One region of the Blastococcus sp. SYSU DS0753 genome, then DNA from elsewhere that is predicted to be linked to it. Evidence: riboswitches for the same ligand, from Rfam matches in the RefSeq annotation. Region 1 holds a riboswitch; each other region holds the start of a gene.

Region 1 (5,036 bases):
GAGGTCGAGGGCGTGCAGGTCCGCGCGGGCCTCGACCTGGCGCGACACCAGGTTCTGCACGGGTGTGGCCAGCAGGCTGCCCACGGCGACGAGGAACAGCAGCAGGGGGACCACGCGGGGGTCGCCGGCCGAGGGCGCCCCGGCGCGGCGCAGCAGCGGCGTCCACATCAGCAACCAGCCGAGCAGGGCGGTCGCCGCGCCCGCGCCGAGCGCGCCCATGAGCGTGCCGGTGAGGACGTCGTCGGTGGCGACGTGCCCGAGCTCGTGCGCCGCGATCGACTCGATCTCCGCGTCGGGCAGCTCGCCGAGGACGGTGTCGTAGACCACGATGCGCCGGGTGGAGCCGAACCCGGAGACGTAGGCGTTCAGCGCCGTGGTCCGCCGGGAGGCGTCGGAGACCAGCACGTCCTGCACCGGGGTGCCGTTCTCCTCGGCGAGCGCCAGCAGGTCACTGCGCAGCTCACCCGCCGGCAGCGGCTCGAAGGAGTTGAACGCCGGCTCGATGACCACCGGGTAGAGGAACGAGCCGACGACGACGAAGCCGGCCACTGCCGCCCCGCCCCAGGCCCACCAGGTGCGCGGCGCGCGACGGACCAGCCACAGGAAGGCCAGCACCACGACCACTGTCAGCGCCGCGCTGATGGCCCACGAGACGGCGACGTCGCGCAGCCAGAGCCCCCAGCCGCGGGTGGACAGGCCGTAGCGCGTGCGCACGGACTCCGCGTAGGCGGAGATCGGCAGGGTCACGGCGCGGCCCAGGAGGAGCAGGACCGGCACCCCCAGCACCACCTGCACGACCCAGCGGTCCCTCCACCGCGCCCCCAGCGACCGCATCAGGCGGGCCCCCAGCGGGGTGAGCCCCAGCACGGCCGAGACCGCCAGCCCGAGGACGAGGGAGAGCAGCGACGCGGGTCGCAGGGCGGCGGCGAAGGCCTCCGCGCGCTCGATCGCCGCGGGGTCCAGGCCAGCGGTCGGGTCGGGCTCGGTGTGCCCTCCGGGCGGTTCGGGCAGCACGTCCCACGGGGTGCGGACGACGATGACGACGACGACGGCGATCCCCAGCAGGGCCGCGGCCACCAGGGCGGCCCGGCGAACGCTCACCCGGCCGATCCTAGGCGGGCCAACCGCAGCGGCCCGTCCCGGTTCGGGGACGTGCTGGGCGGCCGGCATCCTGCTCGACCCGGTCGCGAGGCCCGCCCTCACCGTGTTCCCGTCCTCCGGGCCTGCCCGAGGTCCTCGGGATCGGGCCCTCGGTCACCTGACCGGCCAGCGACCGCGAGGGCCGGCGACCCCTGTCGGGATCACCGGCCCTCGTTCCTCGCTGCGATGCTCCCGGAGCCGTCAGCCGGCGATGCGACGGGCGCTGTTGTAGTTCCCCATCGAGTCCACGCTCGCCACCTTCACCGGCTGGCCGGAGGTGGAGGCGTGCACCATCTGGCCGTTGCCGATGTACATGCCCACGTGGCTCACCGGGCTGTAGAAGAACAGCAGGTCGCCAGGCTGCAGCTCGCCGCGCGAGACGGGCCTGCCCATCTGGCTCTGCGACCGGCTGGAGTGCGGCAGCATCACACCCGCCGCGGCGTAGGCGTACGACGTCAGCCCCGAGCAGTCGAAGGCGTTCGGCCCGCCGGCACCCCACACGTACGGGTCCCCGATCTGGGCGAGCGCGGTGTTCACCGCCACCTGGGCGGCCGAGCTCGGCGCGATGACGGCGCCGGTGGGCGCCGGGAGGCCGGTACCACCGTGGGCCTGCGCCACCTGCTCCTGCTGCGGCGCGGTGAGCGCCTCGTACCGGCGCTGGTAGTCGGCGATCTTCGCCTCGAGCTCCTCCTGCTGGGCGGCGATCTGCTCCACCGTCCGCCGGGCGTCCGCCGCGGCCTCCTCGGCGGCGTCGCGGGCCTGCTCCGCGTCCTCGGCCGCGCGCGACACCTCGGTGAGCACCTCGCTGGTGTGCCCGGCGATGGCGTCGAGGGTGCCCAGCTGGTCGACCAGCTGGTCGGCCGAGGTGCTGGTCAGCAGGACGTCGAGCGGCGACATGCCGCTGCCGGTGTAGACGCTGCGGGCCAGCCGGCGCATGTGGCCGTCGAGGGAGCCGAGCCGGCCCTCCGCCTCCGCGACCGCCTCGCTCGCGGCCTGCGCGTCGCGCTGGTGGCCCTCGAGGACGACGCGCGCCTCGTTCAGCTGCTCGGAGACGACCTCCAGCTCGTGGCTGGCCTCGGCCACCTGGGCGGCGATCTCGTCGGCGGTGCCGGGGACCGCCGACGCGGTACCCGGGAGGACGGTGACGGTCAGGGCTGCGACGGCGCTGACCAGGAGCCCCGAACGGAGCGGTCCGAAGCGGCGGGCGCTGGCGGAGCTGCGCCGGCCGGCGGTGTGGAGTTGTTCGGGGGCGTGCGTCAGTAGTGCGTGAGGGGTCGCCACGTGCGGCGGCTCTCCGTTTCTTCCACTTCGACCGCCGACCGAGTTAGCTGACGGGTTCGGGCTGGGAAGACTGGCCCTATCCCCCACCCACCGGCGAGCCGGCGGCGGGAGAACTCACCCCAGAGTGCGGTGGGTCCCCGGTACACCTCGGGCGCAGTGGTGCGCGCCACGCGGTGATTAGGCGGTGTCCGGTCGAGGCCATCCATCGATGGATGACGACCACCCGGCCGAACGGAGGGAACCCTACGACCGTGATGCGCCTGTGACAAACAGGGACAGCTGAGACGTGTGCGTCGGGCGCCTGGCCGCCCACCTGGGCATTCACCCGATCGGGTGGTCACCCGGCCCTCGCCGCGGGGTGCGGCGGCGATCAGCCGGTGCGCCGTCCGGACCGCTCCCCGCCGTGCCCGTCGGGATGCCGCAGCGGGGGAACCAGGCCGCCCTCGGCCAGCGCGCGCACGGCGCTGCGTTCCACCTCGTCGAACTCCACCACCACGCCCGGCGGTGGCACGACGACGTCCTCGGCGGCCGCGGCCGGCCCGCCACGCGGCCGCCCGGTCATCGGCACGACGACCGGGTCGCCCCCCTGCCACCCGGGCGGGGCTCCCAGCAGCACGGTCACGACGCAGTCGGCGCAGCCGGTCCCGCGGGCGGTGCAGGTGTCGCAATCGATGAGCATCGCTTCTTCTCCTCCGTGAGTTGCTGCGCACGGTAGGAAGGGCCACCGACATTTCCGCCGCGCCACCGACGGCCCGCGCCGGATCAGCTGCCCGCGAACTCCCAGTGCCACGGCTCCTCGCGCCCGTTGCCCGGATCGGCCCACGTGGGGTGCAGGAAGCCGAACCGGCCGGCGTTGGCAGCCATCCAGGCGTACTGCGGGGTGCCGAACGTCTCGACGCCACCGCACAGGTCCACCGCCAGACCCCAGCCGTGGTTGCTGGTGCCGGGCACCGCGGCCAGGGCCGGCTTCTCCCCGTACAGCCGCACCTGGCTTGCGTAGGTCCGGTAGGAGTCGGTGATGCACAACGGGCTGCCGAAGGCGGTCGCGTAGGCCGCCGACATGGCGCGGTAGGCGGCGGCCGCGTCGCAGCGCAGCGCGTGCCCGCCGACGCCCAGCGGGCACATGGCGCTGGGCGGGATGAGGCCGTTCGGGTAGCCGCCCCATGCGCGGGCTCCGTCGTAGCTGGGCGGGTAGACGGTGTTGCCGCACTCGGTCCGCAGCGCCCCCGCGGCCGGCCCCGGGACGGCGACAGGGGGCCGCTGGCCGAGGACCGGGCGGCCGATCGCCAGCACCTGGTCGCCCGGCAGCGTGCGCACCACGACCGCGCCGGCCCGCGCGTCAGCGGTCAGCATGGTCCGCGGGTCCAGGGCGATGCCCACGTGCCCGAGCCCCGCCTCCGGGGAGCCCAGGAAGACCAGGTCGCCGGGGAGGACGTCGGCGCGGTCCACCGGCACGGCGCTCGCGAACAGCTCCTCCTGCGTCGCGGGCAGCTGGACACCGGCCCGGCCGTAGGCCACCCGGACCAGTGCGCCGCAGCCCCAGGACTCCGGCCCCGCCGTCCCCGGCGCGTACGGCTGCCCCAGGGCCTCCATCGCGCCGCTGACGGCGGCGAGGGTCTCGGCGGGCAGCACCAGGAGCGAACTCGGCCGCCCGGGCAGCTGGGCCACCCCGCGCTGCGCGCCGCCCCCGGCGGCGCCCACCGGAGCCAGGCGGTCGGGGAGGCTGCGCTCGGGTTCCCGCAGCGCAGCGGCGGGCACGTCCGCGAGGCCGGCGGTCCGGAGCTGGTCGACGTAGGCCCGCCAGCTGGCCGCCGTCTGCTCGTTCACCGACGCCTGCTCCCCCTGGAGCGCCGCCAGCTGCCGGTCGACGACGGCGAGCGTGTCGTGCAGCTCCGTGGTGACCGCGTCGGCGGCCGCCTCCAGCGCGGCCACCCGCGCGGCCACCTCGTCCGCCCGCCCCTGGGCTGCGTCGAGCGCGGCCTGGGCGCGCTGCTGCTGGTCCAGGGCGGCGCGCCGGTGGCTCTCCGCGATGCCGATGAGGTGGGCGAGGTGCGCGTCGACGGCGTCGAGGAAGCCCATGCCGGCGAGGACCTCCCCCGGATCCCCACCGGCGAGCAGGAGCGTGAGGGGGGTGAGGGCGCCACCGTCCCGGTAGACGGCGACGGCGTACCCGGCGACCTCGCGCTGGTGCCCGGCCAGCACGCCCCGGGCGTCCTCGAGCACCGCCCTCGCCTCGTCCACCGACCGCTGCGCCTCGGCCAGCGCCTCGCGTGCGGCGACGACCTGCCCCTGGCGCGCGCGGAGGTCCTCCTGGACCTCGGCGGCCCGCCGTTGCAGCTGGTCCAGGTCGCGGCTGTCCAGCACGCCGGAGGTGCCACCCGGCTGGTCGCTGGGCGCGGCGGCCACCGGCCCGGCGGGCAGCAGCACGGCCGCGCCCGCCACCAGCACCGCGGCCACCACGCACCGCCGGGCCCGGGCGGGCGGGCGCCACCTCGAGCGCGCGGGCATCACCGACCACCTCTGCCTGCGGGCCGGTCGAACCGGACGCGACGGCCACTGGCAGGCATGGTGTCCCGATCGGGGCCGGAACACCAGGTCCCACTCGATGCGGGCAG
Region 2 (5,036 bases), on a different contig from region 1:
TCGGGCCTGCTCGCCGGACCCGGCGAGCCGAGCAGGTCAGTCCATCGCGTTCAGTGACGCGACGGACTCGCGCGTCGGGCCGAAGCCGATCGGGGAGTGCTGGAGGTAGTGCGTCCGGTAGGTCCCGGCCGCCGAGTAGATGCCCTGCTTGATGTAGACGGACTGCCCCTCGTACAGGTTGGCGACCCGCTCGGACAGGACCTTCTCGCCCTGGTGCCAGACCTCGATGAGGCCCTTCGCCGGGTCGGGGGACCAGATGAACCGGACGGTGTGGTCGTTCCAGGCGCCCTTGTCGATCGTGCCGAGGTTGAAGGTCCGGACGTACTGCGCGTCGCCGGCGGTCCTGCCGCCCGTGCCACCCCGGACGTCGACCATGAGGTTCTCGTTCACGTCCGACCAGAAGTGCACGTTGGGGTTGCCGGAGTTCACCGTCTGGTGCCACTGCGTGTAGATCAGGAACTGGCCGCGCTCGTCCCAGTCGAAGTCGGCCGGGAAGAACGTGGACCAGGCCCACCACTGCTCGTCGCCGGGCCGGACGTCGCCGGAGGCGGCGATCGAGTCGCGGACCTCGGAGCGGAGGGTGCCGTGCGTGCCGTTCCAGCCGGTGTCGCCGCGCTGCACGGTGAAGAAGGCGGTGCGCTCCGAGCCGGGGTACGGGTTGGCCGTGGTGGTGCCGTACTGGTCCGACCGGAGGGCGTGGATCTCGGGCCAGGGGCCGGGGACCAGCGTCGTGGCGTCGTAGCCCCAGACCCGCGTGGGCTGGACGGCGGGCAGCTCGGACTCGGGCTCGGGCTCGGGGTCGGTCGCGGGCGGGGGCGTCGTGGTCGTCGGCGTCGTGGTCGTCGGGGGCGTGGTGGGCTCCGTGGACGGCGCCGGCGGCTCGGTGGTGGTGGGCTCGGGCGGGGGCGTCGTGGTGACCGGGGCCGCCTCGGCCGGGGTGGTCGGCTCGGCCGGCTGGCCGCCGGGGTAGATGTGCACCGGCTCCGTCCGCTCACCCTGCACCTTGGCGTGGTCCCGCGGCACGACCACGAAGGCGTACCGCGGGGTGGACAGCGGCAGCCGGGGCGACGTCCAGGCGGTGGCGCCGGTGGAGCCCACGATGCGACCGGCGGCGCCGGAGGTGACGTCGATGACGAGGTAGTCGCGGGCCCCGGGCACCCCCGTCCAGTCCAGCGAAGCCCGCTGATCGACGGCCTCGCCGGTGAGATCGGCCGGGGCGAGCAGCACGGCGGCGGCCTGCGTGTGCGATGTGACGGGCCGAGGGGCTGCCAGGACGGCGTCGGCGAGTCCGGCGCCGCCGATCAGGGTCAGGGCCGCCAGGACGGCCAGGTTGCGCTTGTTCATGGCGTCGGTCCTCAGATCAGGTCGAGCGGGGTCTGGACGAGGCGGTCGGCGGCATGGACGCCGCCGCCGGCATCGGTCAGGACGGCGGTGGCGACGGCGAGCACGAGACCGGCCCTCGAGGGGAGCCGGGCAGGCGCTGCAGATGCCGCTCGGACGCCGCGTCCGGGGCTGCGGCGGTGACACCACCGGTCGAACCGACGGCGGCTGAACGTTCTGTCACGCATCAATTACGCCACGTCATGAAGGCGGCGGTGCAGAGGCGCGCCGGTCGCCTTCCGGCCGCGGCGCCGGTGTGGCGCACCGCTGACGCCGAGGCGCCTACACCCATTGGGAGCCGTGTCCTTGCTCACGCGGACAGGGAGGCGCGAGCGCCAGGCACGACACCGCTGGCATGGGAGAGGTGGGGCGGGTGGGGCTCGAACCCACGACCCAGGGATTATGAGTCCCATGCTCTGACCAGCTGAGCTACCGCCCCGGACCCGCCAGCCTGCCAGACGGCGCCGCGGCGCCGCAGCCACGTCCTGGGGCCGGTGGGGCGAACTGACAAGGTCCGTTACCCCCCTGTGACATTCGGGCGATCCGCTTGTACCGTCTCTCGCGGCCCATCCGATCCCGCTCCCGAAACCCGGGGGCTCGGACGGGCCCCGCCGAACTCTGCGGCCTCACCGCCGCGGGGACCGGGGACCCACGTTCTCTGGGGTGAATCCCGCCTGCGCCACCACGGGCAGGCAGGTAGGGCATGTTCCGGCCCGAACCCGTCAGCTGACCTGGTAGGCGGATAGAGGAACGGAGACCGTCGCCTTGGCGACCTCGCACCACCTGCGCCACCACGTCCCGGCCGCGCCCGCGCGCCGGGCCCTCAGCCGCACCCGTCGGGCGGCCACCGCCGCCACCGCACTGCTGGCGCTCGCACTGCTCGGGACGTCGACCGCGGCGGCCGCGCCGGGCGACGCGCGCAGCGAGCACGACCGCGTCGAGGCGGAGGTCGCCGACATCGAGCAGCGCGTGCGCGACGCAGAGGAGCGCCTGCAGCAGCTCACCCTCCGGGCAGAGGAGGCCAGCGGCGCCGTGCTCGCCGCGCAGGCCGAGCTCGACCGCGCCCGCGAGCACGCCGACGCCATCGCCGCCGAGCTCGCCGCCGTCCGGGAGGCCGTGGCGAGTACCCAGGGTGAGGTAGCCGCCCTCGGCCGGGAGGCCTACATGGGCAGCGACAAGTCCATGAAGCAGCTGGAGATGGTGCTGCACGCCGACGGCCCGGGGGAGCTCCTCCAGCAGGCCGCGACGCTCGACCTCCTCGGTGAGGATCGCGCGCAGGTGCTCGAGGACCTGCGGGTGGCCGAGGCCCGCGAGGCCCGGCTCGACCAGGAGGCGAAGGCCGCCGTCGCCGAGCGGGATGCCGCAGCGCGCAAGGCCCAGGGCATGCAGGCGGAGGTCGACGCCCTCCTCGCGGCCGCGCAGACCGACTTCGACGCGCTCACCGCCGAGAAGGCGGCGCTGGACGAGCAGCTGCGCGAGGCGGAGATCCGCATGCTCAGCCTCCGCGGCACGGCCGACCCCGTCGCCGCCTGGTCCGAGCAGCAGGCCACCGAGCAGGCGGCCGTGGCGGCGGCTCCCGCGACCGCCGGGGCCGGCCGGCTCACCCAGGGGCGGGTCACCTCCTGCTACGGCAGCCGGTGGGGTACCCAGCACCTCGGCGTGGACATCGCCGCGCCGATCGGCACCCCGATCTTCACGCCGGAGCCCGGGGTCGTGCTGCAGGCCGGGCCGGCCAGCGGGTTCGGCCTCGCCGTCGCCATCCAGCACCACGACGGGGCCATCACCGTCTACGGGCACGTGAACCAGTTCTTCGTCTCGCCGGGCCAGGTCGTCAGCGGTGGGCAGCAGATCGCCGAGGTGGGCAACCGGGGCCAGTCCACCGGCCCGCACCTGCACTTCGAGGTGCACCTCGGTGGCCTGTACGCCAACCGGTCCAACCCGGTGCCGTGGCTGGCCCAGCGCGGCATCACCCTCGGCGGCAGCTGCGGCTGAGGCTGGTTGACGCCATCGGTCAGGATGAGCACGTGCGGACGACGGCGGGGGCGAGCCCGTGGCTGCGGGCGTGGCTCCTCGTCGCGCTGCTCGCGGCCGGCGTGGTCGCCGCCCTCGCCGTCGACGTGCCCACCCTGGCGCAGGTCCGCTCGTGGGCCGACGGCGGCGGCCTCCGGACGTGGCTGCTGCTGATCGCCGCGCAGGGGGTGGTCCTGCTCGCGCCCGTCCCACGGTCGGTGCTGGCGGCGCTGACCGGAGCGGTCCTGGGGTTCGGCGCGGGCTTCGCGGTCGCCTACACCGGTGCCTTCCTGGCGGCGACCGGTGCGTTCTGGCTCGCGCGGGGCCTGGGTCGCCCGGCCGTGGAGCGGCTGGCGGGGCCGCGGCTCGGCCGCGTGGACCGGTTCTCCAGCGACCGGGGCTTCGTCGCGGTGGTGCTGAGCCGGGTGGTCCCGATGGTGCCCTTCGTCCTGGTCAACTACGCGGCGGGCCTGAGCGCTGTACGGCCGCTGACCTACGGCATCGCCACCGCCGTCGGACTGGTACCCGGCACGGTGGTGCAAGTGGGCGCCGGCGCCTCGGCCGGCGCGGTCGTCGCCTGGATGCCGACCGCCACGGTCGCCCCGGTGGTCATCGTGCTGGTGCTGCTGCTGCTTGCCGGTGCGGCCGTGTCGAGGTACCGATCCCGCACCGGCGAGCAGGTGGGCGAGGACGCGGGTCAGCGCCCGCCGAAGAACCGCCCCAGCGCGCCGCCGGCCCCGCCCACGGTGCGGGCGGCCAGCTGAAGGATCGGTCCGCCCGGGATGCCCGGCACCTGCTGGACGATCGGCGCCAGCTGCAGGAGCCCGGGTACGTCGTGGACCTTCAGTCTGCGGCGGGCCACCGCCGGTACCGGGTTCACCCGGCCGGCGGCGGCGTCGAGCAGGAGCTCGGGGGTTGCCTCCACGGCCGGGCCCTCGACGACACCCGGCGGCACCCGTCGCACCCGCCACCCGTCGTCGTCCGCGGTGAACCCCCAGCCGCCGTCGGGTGTCACCAGGCTGACGCGGCCGGCGATGCCCGACGAGGCGGCCAGTGCGCCGGTCACGTCGGTCAGCGCCGCGAGCCCTGACTGCAACACGGGGCCAGGCGGTGGTGGCGCACCGCAGGACACCAGGTCCAGCCCGTGGACGGCGAGCTCGTAGGCCTGTCCGAGGACGACGCTGAGCAGCGGCAGCCGGCCGACGACCGAGACCGCGGGTGCGGTGTCGAGCTCCACCGGCTCGTCGGCCAGGTAGCGGGCCGTCGCCTCGCGGTTGCGGCGCAGGGCGGCCAGCACCTCCGCCCGGGAGGTGTCGCGGTGGGCGGCGGTCACCCGAGCGTTGACCGCGTCCGGGTCGGGGGGCGTGCCGGCGCCGCCGGTCCGGGCCGAGGCGATGAGGTCGGGCAGGGCGGTGTGGTCGTCCCAGCAGCCCAGGTGCACGCAGATCTCGTGGGCCCGCCATCCGGGGAGCCGGGACCGGCGGTCGAGGTCCACCGATTCCGCCTGCGCGAGGAAGGCGTCCCACGCGTCCAGCACCATCCCCGCGACCGCGTCGCGGCCCGCCTCGGCCATGCCCTGGTGTCCGCCCACGCGGAGGCCCTACCCGGAGGCCGCGCGAGGCAGGCACGGCGCACCGTGGCGCCGG
Region 3 (5,036 bases), on a different contig from region 1:
CGCGGTCTCGGCATGCCCCGCATCCCCGGGTTCGGCGAGCTGCTCGCGCTGCTGCAGGCCCAGACCGAGGCGCTCTCCCAGCTCCCCCGGACGCTGGCCGACCTCAACGGCACGGTCCGCGAGCTGACCGCCGCCACCACGTCCGCCCGGGAGACGATCGCCTCCGCGCAGCGGATCACCGAACGCCTGGAGAGCCTGCTCGAGGAGTTGGAGGAGCCGGTGCGGGCGCTGCGCCCCGGCATCGAGCGGGTCGGTCGCGTGCTCGACGACCCCGCCGTCGACACCGTGCCCGAGACGCTGCGCCGGATCCACGACGACCTCATGCCCCTGGTCCACGGGCTGCGCCAGGCGCAGAGCCGGGTGGGTTCGGTCACCGGCCTGCTCCGTCGTCGTCCGCCGGAGGACGAGGACGACGGCTACTGAGCGTGGAGCTGGCCACCGACCCGCTCGCACTCCTGGCGTGCGGCCTGGCGGTGCTGGTGGCGTCCGTCGTCCAGACGGCGACCGGCATGGGCTTCGGCCTCCTCGCCGGACCGCTGGTGCTGCTGGTGCAGCCCGCTCTCGTGCCCGGCCCGCTGCTGGTGGGCACGCTGACCGCGCTGCTGCCGGTGGTGTGGCGCGAACGGTCCGCACTGGAGTTCGACAACCTCCGCGGTGCGATGCTCGCCTCGGCCCCCGGCGTTGTCGTCGGCTTGGGGCTGGTGCAGGTCATCGACGGCCGGTTGTTGGGGATAACGGTTGCTGTCGTCGTGCTGCTCGCCTGTGGCGCGTCGCTCGCCGGGGTGCGGTTGCCGGGCGGGCGGCGCGCGCTCACCGTCGCCGGCTTCGCCTCCGGGACGCTCTCGACTGTCGCGGCGACGCCCGGACCGCCCCTGGTGGTCACCTACCGCGCGCCCACCCCGGCCGCCCAGCGGGCGAACCTGTCGGTGTTCTTCGTCGGGACGACGCTGCTGTCCCTCGGCGTGCTGGTCGCCGGCGGCGAGCTCGACGGGGGCGGGCTGCTCACCGGTGCGGGGCTGGTGCCGTTCGTGCTGACCGGCTTCCTCCTCGCCGGACCCCTGCGCCGGCGGCTGGCCCTGCCGGCCATGCGCCGCGCCGCCCTGGTGCTGTGCCTGCTCTCCGGCGCGGTGCTGCTCGTCAGGTCGCTGGCGGGCTGACCGTCACTGCTCGACGGGCGGCTCCCGGCGCACGATGTCGCCGACGGCCTCCTCCAGCCGCGCCCAGGTCGTGCTCCACTCGACCAGGGGGTCGAGGATCCGCTCGAAGACGGCGAGCTGCTGGTCGAACGCGTCGAGCTGAGCGCGCATGGCGGCGATCGAGGTGCGCTGCGCGGTCACCATCTCCTTGACGGCGCGCAGCTGGGCCGCCGACATCGCCCCGGGCGGGCTGGGCAGGGCCGGCAGCGGGAGGCGGGACGTCGCATTCCCGGCGAGGTTGCGGGCGCGGTCGGAGAAGAACCGCAACTGGTTCACGAACTCGTCGATCGACCGCCCGACGATCCCGCTCTGCGGGGTGGTCCGGTCGGCGTCGTCGGCCTCGGTCATCGCTCCCCCTCCGTGCACGCTGCACCGACCTTAGGCCTGGAGCCGAGGCTCGGCTGCGCTGAGCCGACCCCGGGCATTGGAAGCTCTACCTGCGTCCTCGGGGCCGACGACGCAGGTAAAGCCTCCAATGCCTCAGCGGGGACGCCCCCGTCCGAAGACCACCCGAGCGTGGTGACGTGCTGGAACGGCCTCGCCGCAGGGTCCCGCCCCGCGCGGGCGAGGGGCGGGGGCAGAGGCCCGCTCAGTACCAGCCGGTGGCCTGGGAGTGCGACCACGCGCCGCACGGGGAGCCGTAGCGGTTGTTGATGTAGATCAGGCCGGCGTCGATCTGCCGGTAGCCGTCGGAGGTCTTGGCGATGCCGGTCCCGGCCCAGGTGGAGTCGAGGAACTGCGCGATGCCGTAGGCGGTGCTCCGCGGGTTCTGGGCGTTCGGGTTCCACCCGCTCTCCTTGCCCCACAGGCTCTCCAGGCAGCTGAACTCGCTGCCCGAGCCGCCGAGCTTGCCCATCGCGTACTCCTGGAAGGAGCCGGCCGGGGCCGCGGCGGCCGGCGCGGGAGCGCTCCGGGCAGGAGCCGGAGCCGGGGCCGGGGCCGGGGCCGGGGCTGGTGCGGCCGGCGCCGGGGTGCGGGCGGCCTGCTCCCGGGCCGCCTGCACGCGGGCGGCCTCCTCGGCAGCGGCCTTGCGGGCGGCCTCCTCGGCAGCGGCCTTGCGCGCGGCCTCCTCCTCGGCGGCGCGGCGGGCGGCCTCCTCGGCGGCACGGCGGTCCAGCTCGGCCTGCTCGGCCGCGGCCCGCGCCTCCGCTGCGGCGGCCTGCTCGGCCGCGCGCTCGCTGCGGCTCGCGGCCAGCTGGCCGAGGGTGTCGGCCGCGGCCACCGTCACGTCGGGCGCGGGGGTCTCGTCGGTGATGCCGAGCTGCTCGGCGACGCTGACGGAGGCCAGCTCCGGCTCGGCCTGGGCGACCGGCTCGTCGGCGACGACGCCGTTGGCCAGCAGGCCGCCTGCCGCGGCGACCGCCAGGAGCAGCAGCGCGGAACGGCGGACCGTCTTCGTCGAACGGCGCCCGGTCGTGGGGCGGAGAGCACGGGTGATCGAGGTGGCGCGAAGGTTCATGGGGAGGAACTGCTCCAGGGGCAGGGGGCGGCAGGGCCGGCGACGGCGGCGGGAACTGCTGCGGGGATGGTCGAGGGGCAGCGGTGTCGGGCGTACGCCCGGGCGCTCAGCGCGGGGAAGGCGCGCGCGAGGCTCCGTACCGGCTGCGGTTCCGTGCAAGGTGGGCCCGCAGGCTCGCCATGCGGCGGCTCTCCGTTTCTTCCGTCGTGCCGCCTACCGGGTTAGCTGACGGATTCGGGCGGGAAGCGGCCCTACCCGCGCCAGGACGTGCCCCGGCGCGCGATTCACCCCAGTACTTCGGTGGGTCCCCGGCTCGCCCTCGGCGGGCGACTCGGCGGCGCCCGGCGGACCTCCCCCGGATGGGGAGAGAACGACCGGCCGGGCGGGACCCACGGTAACCAGCGTTATCCGTTCGTGACAATCCCCTGGCGGGAAAAGGAACGGGAGGTGACCGTCAGGGGAGCCGCCAGACCGTGGTCCGGCGCACCGGCACCGGCCCGGTGGGCGACGGCTCGGTGTCGGGCACGTCGTAGACCGCCAGCGCTTCCAGCCGGTCCTCGGGGAGGTACACCCGCCCGGGATCACCGATCAGCACCTCGGCACCGCCGGCCCGGGCCGCCTCGAGGAAGGGCAGCACCCGGTCGGTCATCTCCCGGTCGTAGCAGACGTCGCCGGCGAGGACGACCGCGACGTCGGGCGGCTCGCCCCCGAGCACGTCGCCGGCGGGCGTGATGCCCGGGGTGCCGTTCCGTTCGGCGTTGACGGCGATCGCGGTCAGCGCGAACGGGTCGACGTCGCTGGCGAGCACCGCGGTCGCGCCGGCCAGGACCGCCGCGACCGCGACCAGGCCGCTGCCCGCCCCCAGGTCCAGCACGGTGCGCCCGGCCACCAGGCCGGGGTGGTCGAGCACGTGGCGGGCCAGCGCCTGGCCGCCCGGCCAGGCCGCGGCCCAGAACGGCGGGTCCGTGGAGGTGCGCCCGTGCTCGGTCTCCATCGCCTCCCACAGGGCGACGACGTCGGCGGCGACCAGCAGCTCCACCTCGGGCACCAGGTCCGGCCGGACCGGCCGGGTGTGGGCGCGGACGAACTCCGCAGGGATGGAACGGTCCACCCCGGCAGTCAACCGCACGCGGCCGGCGGCGGTGGGACCGCCCGGCTCAGAGGCGGGTCGACCAGGACGACAGCGCGCCGGCGGGGCGGAAACCCAGCGCCTCGTTGACCGCGACCATGGGCGTGTTGCCCTCGGAGTTGTAGGTGCTGATCCGCCGGACGCCGGGGACCCCCGCTGCCAGCTCCCGCAGCACGGCCGCCTTCATCCGGGCGCCGAGCCGGTGCCCCCGGTGCTCACGGAGCACCAGCGTGCCGCCCTGGTGGGCGAGCGCCGGCTGGGCGAGCGGGATCTGCAGGTCGGTGAAGCCGACCAGCCGGCCGCCGATCACCGCGCCCGCGCTGAGCACCGTCCGGCCCCGGGCGACGTGGGTCCGCTCGTACTCGCGGATCCGGTCCCCGTCCCACTCCTCCTCCCCCACCGGCAGATCGCCGTGGGGTGCGTCGGTGGTCATGCGCCGCTCCAGCAGCGCCCGGTCGGCCAGCAGCGCGTCCGGGGTGCGGTCCCGCCAGGTGACGATCTCGTACCCGGCGCCGGCCGCGGCCTCGAGCGCCCCCAGCCGGTCCTCGTCGACCGGCAGCACCAGTTCCCGGCGGGTCTCCACCAGGTCGCAGGACCAGCCGTGCCGCTCGGCGAAGGCGCGGCCCGGCGCCCCGGCGCCGGGCTCGTCCACCTCGCTCACCAGCGAGTTGCGGCCGTGCGCGGCAGCGAGTACCCGGGCCTCGGCCAGCAGCGCGCTCCCGAGGCCACGGCGCCGGGAGGCCGGGTGCACCGCGAGGTCCACCACCGCCAGCGTCGGGTTGTCCTTGCGCGGGAGGATCAGCCGGAGCGCGCCGGCGACCGCGCCGTCCACCAGGGCGGCCCGGTGGGTGCCGTCCCGGGAGCCACCGGGCGCGACGAGCTCCCGCCCCAGCGCGACGTCCTCCTGCGCCGGCCGGGGCGGGTCCTGCGGCCGGGCGGCCCGGCCGGAGGCGGCCCACACCTCGCACCAGGAGGGGAAGAGGTCGTCGTCGGGGCCGAGCTCGACGATCCGGCAGGAGGGGTCGGTCACGTCCCCGTTCTACTGGCACCGGCAATACCTTTTCCGGCGCTCAGCCCCTCGGCCGCGCGGTCGCCCGGCGAGCGATCAGCCGCCAGTAGGTGCCGGGCAGCAGGCGGACCAGCACGTCGGGCACCGTGGCGCTCCAGCCGATCAGCAGCCGGGGGCGGCGGCGCTCGACGGCCGCCACGATGCGGGCGGCGGCGTCCTCCGGCGGCATCCGCAGCAGCTTGG

The links. A riboswitch is a leader RNA that binds a small molecule or an ion and turns the genes downstream of it on or off. The one in region 1 is predicted to bind cyclic di-AMP.
Region 2: another riboswitch for cyclic di-AMP. It lies ahead of ACI799_RS10160 (murein hydrolase activator EnvC family protein); the one in region 1 lies ahead of ACI799_RS09525 (NlpC/P60 family protein).
Region 3: another riboswitch for cyclic di-AMP. It lies ahead of ACI799_RS18470 (aggregation-promoting factor C-terminal-like domain-containing protein); the one in region 1 lies ahead of ACI799_RS09525 (NlpC/P60 family protein).

The regions. Positions count from the first base shown of each region.
Region 1 covers NZ_JBJHAT010000009.1:21,281-26,316, reverse strand. The annotation lists gene ACI799_RS09530 (M48 family metallopeptidase) at 1-1,101, opposite strand, end outside; gene ACI799_RS09525 (NlpC/P60 family protein) at 1,342-2,421, opposite strand; cyclic di-AMP (ydaO/yuaA leader) riboswitch at 2,439-2,615, opposite strand; gene ACI799_RS09520 (hypothetical protein) at 2,792-3,100, opposite strand; gene ACI799_RS09515 (D-alanyl-D-alanine carboxypeptidase family protein) at 3,184-4,929, opposite strand.
Region 2 covers NZ_JBJHAT010000010.1:36,993-42,028, reverse strand. The annotation lists gene ACI799_RS10170 (heparin lyase I family protein) at 37-1,344, opposite strand; tRNA gene ACI799_RS10165 (tRNA-Ile) at 1,746-1,819, opposite strand; cyclic di-AMP (ydaO/yuaA leader) riboswitch at 1,980-2,135, shown strand; gene ACI799_RS10160 (murein hydrolase activator EnvC family protein) at 2,146-3,372, shown strand; gene ACI799_RS10155 (TVP38/TMEM64 family protein) at 3,405-4,154, shown strand; gene ACI799_RS10150 (maleylpyruvate isomerase N-terminal domain-containing protein) at 4,088-4,981, opposite strand.
Region 3 covers NZ_JBJHAT010000031.1:22,577-27,612, forward strand. The annotation lists gene ACI799_RS18455 (hypothetical protein) at 1-423, shown strand, start outside; gene ACI799_RS18460 (TSUP family transporter) at 426-1,157, shown strand; gene ACI799_RS18465 (hypothetical protein) at 1,161-1,544, opposite strand; gene ACI799_RS18470 (aggregation-promoting factor C-terminal-like domain-containing protein) at 1,786-2,655, opposite strand; cyclic di-AMP (ydaO/yuaA leader) riboswitch at 2,866-2,992, opposite strand; gene ACI799_RS18475 (class I SAM-dependent methyltransferase) at 3,110-3,766, opposite strand; gene ACI799_RS18480 (GNAT family N-acetyltransferase) at 3,813-4,814, opposite strand; gene ACI799_RS18485 (SDR family NAD(P)-dependent oxidoreductase) at 4,855-5,036, opposite strand, start outside.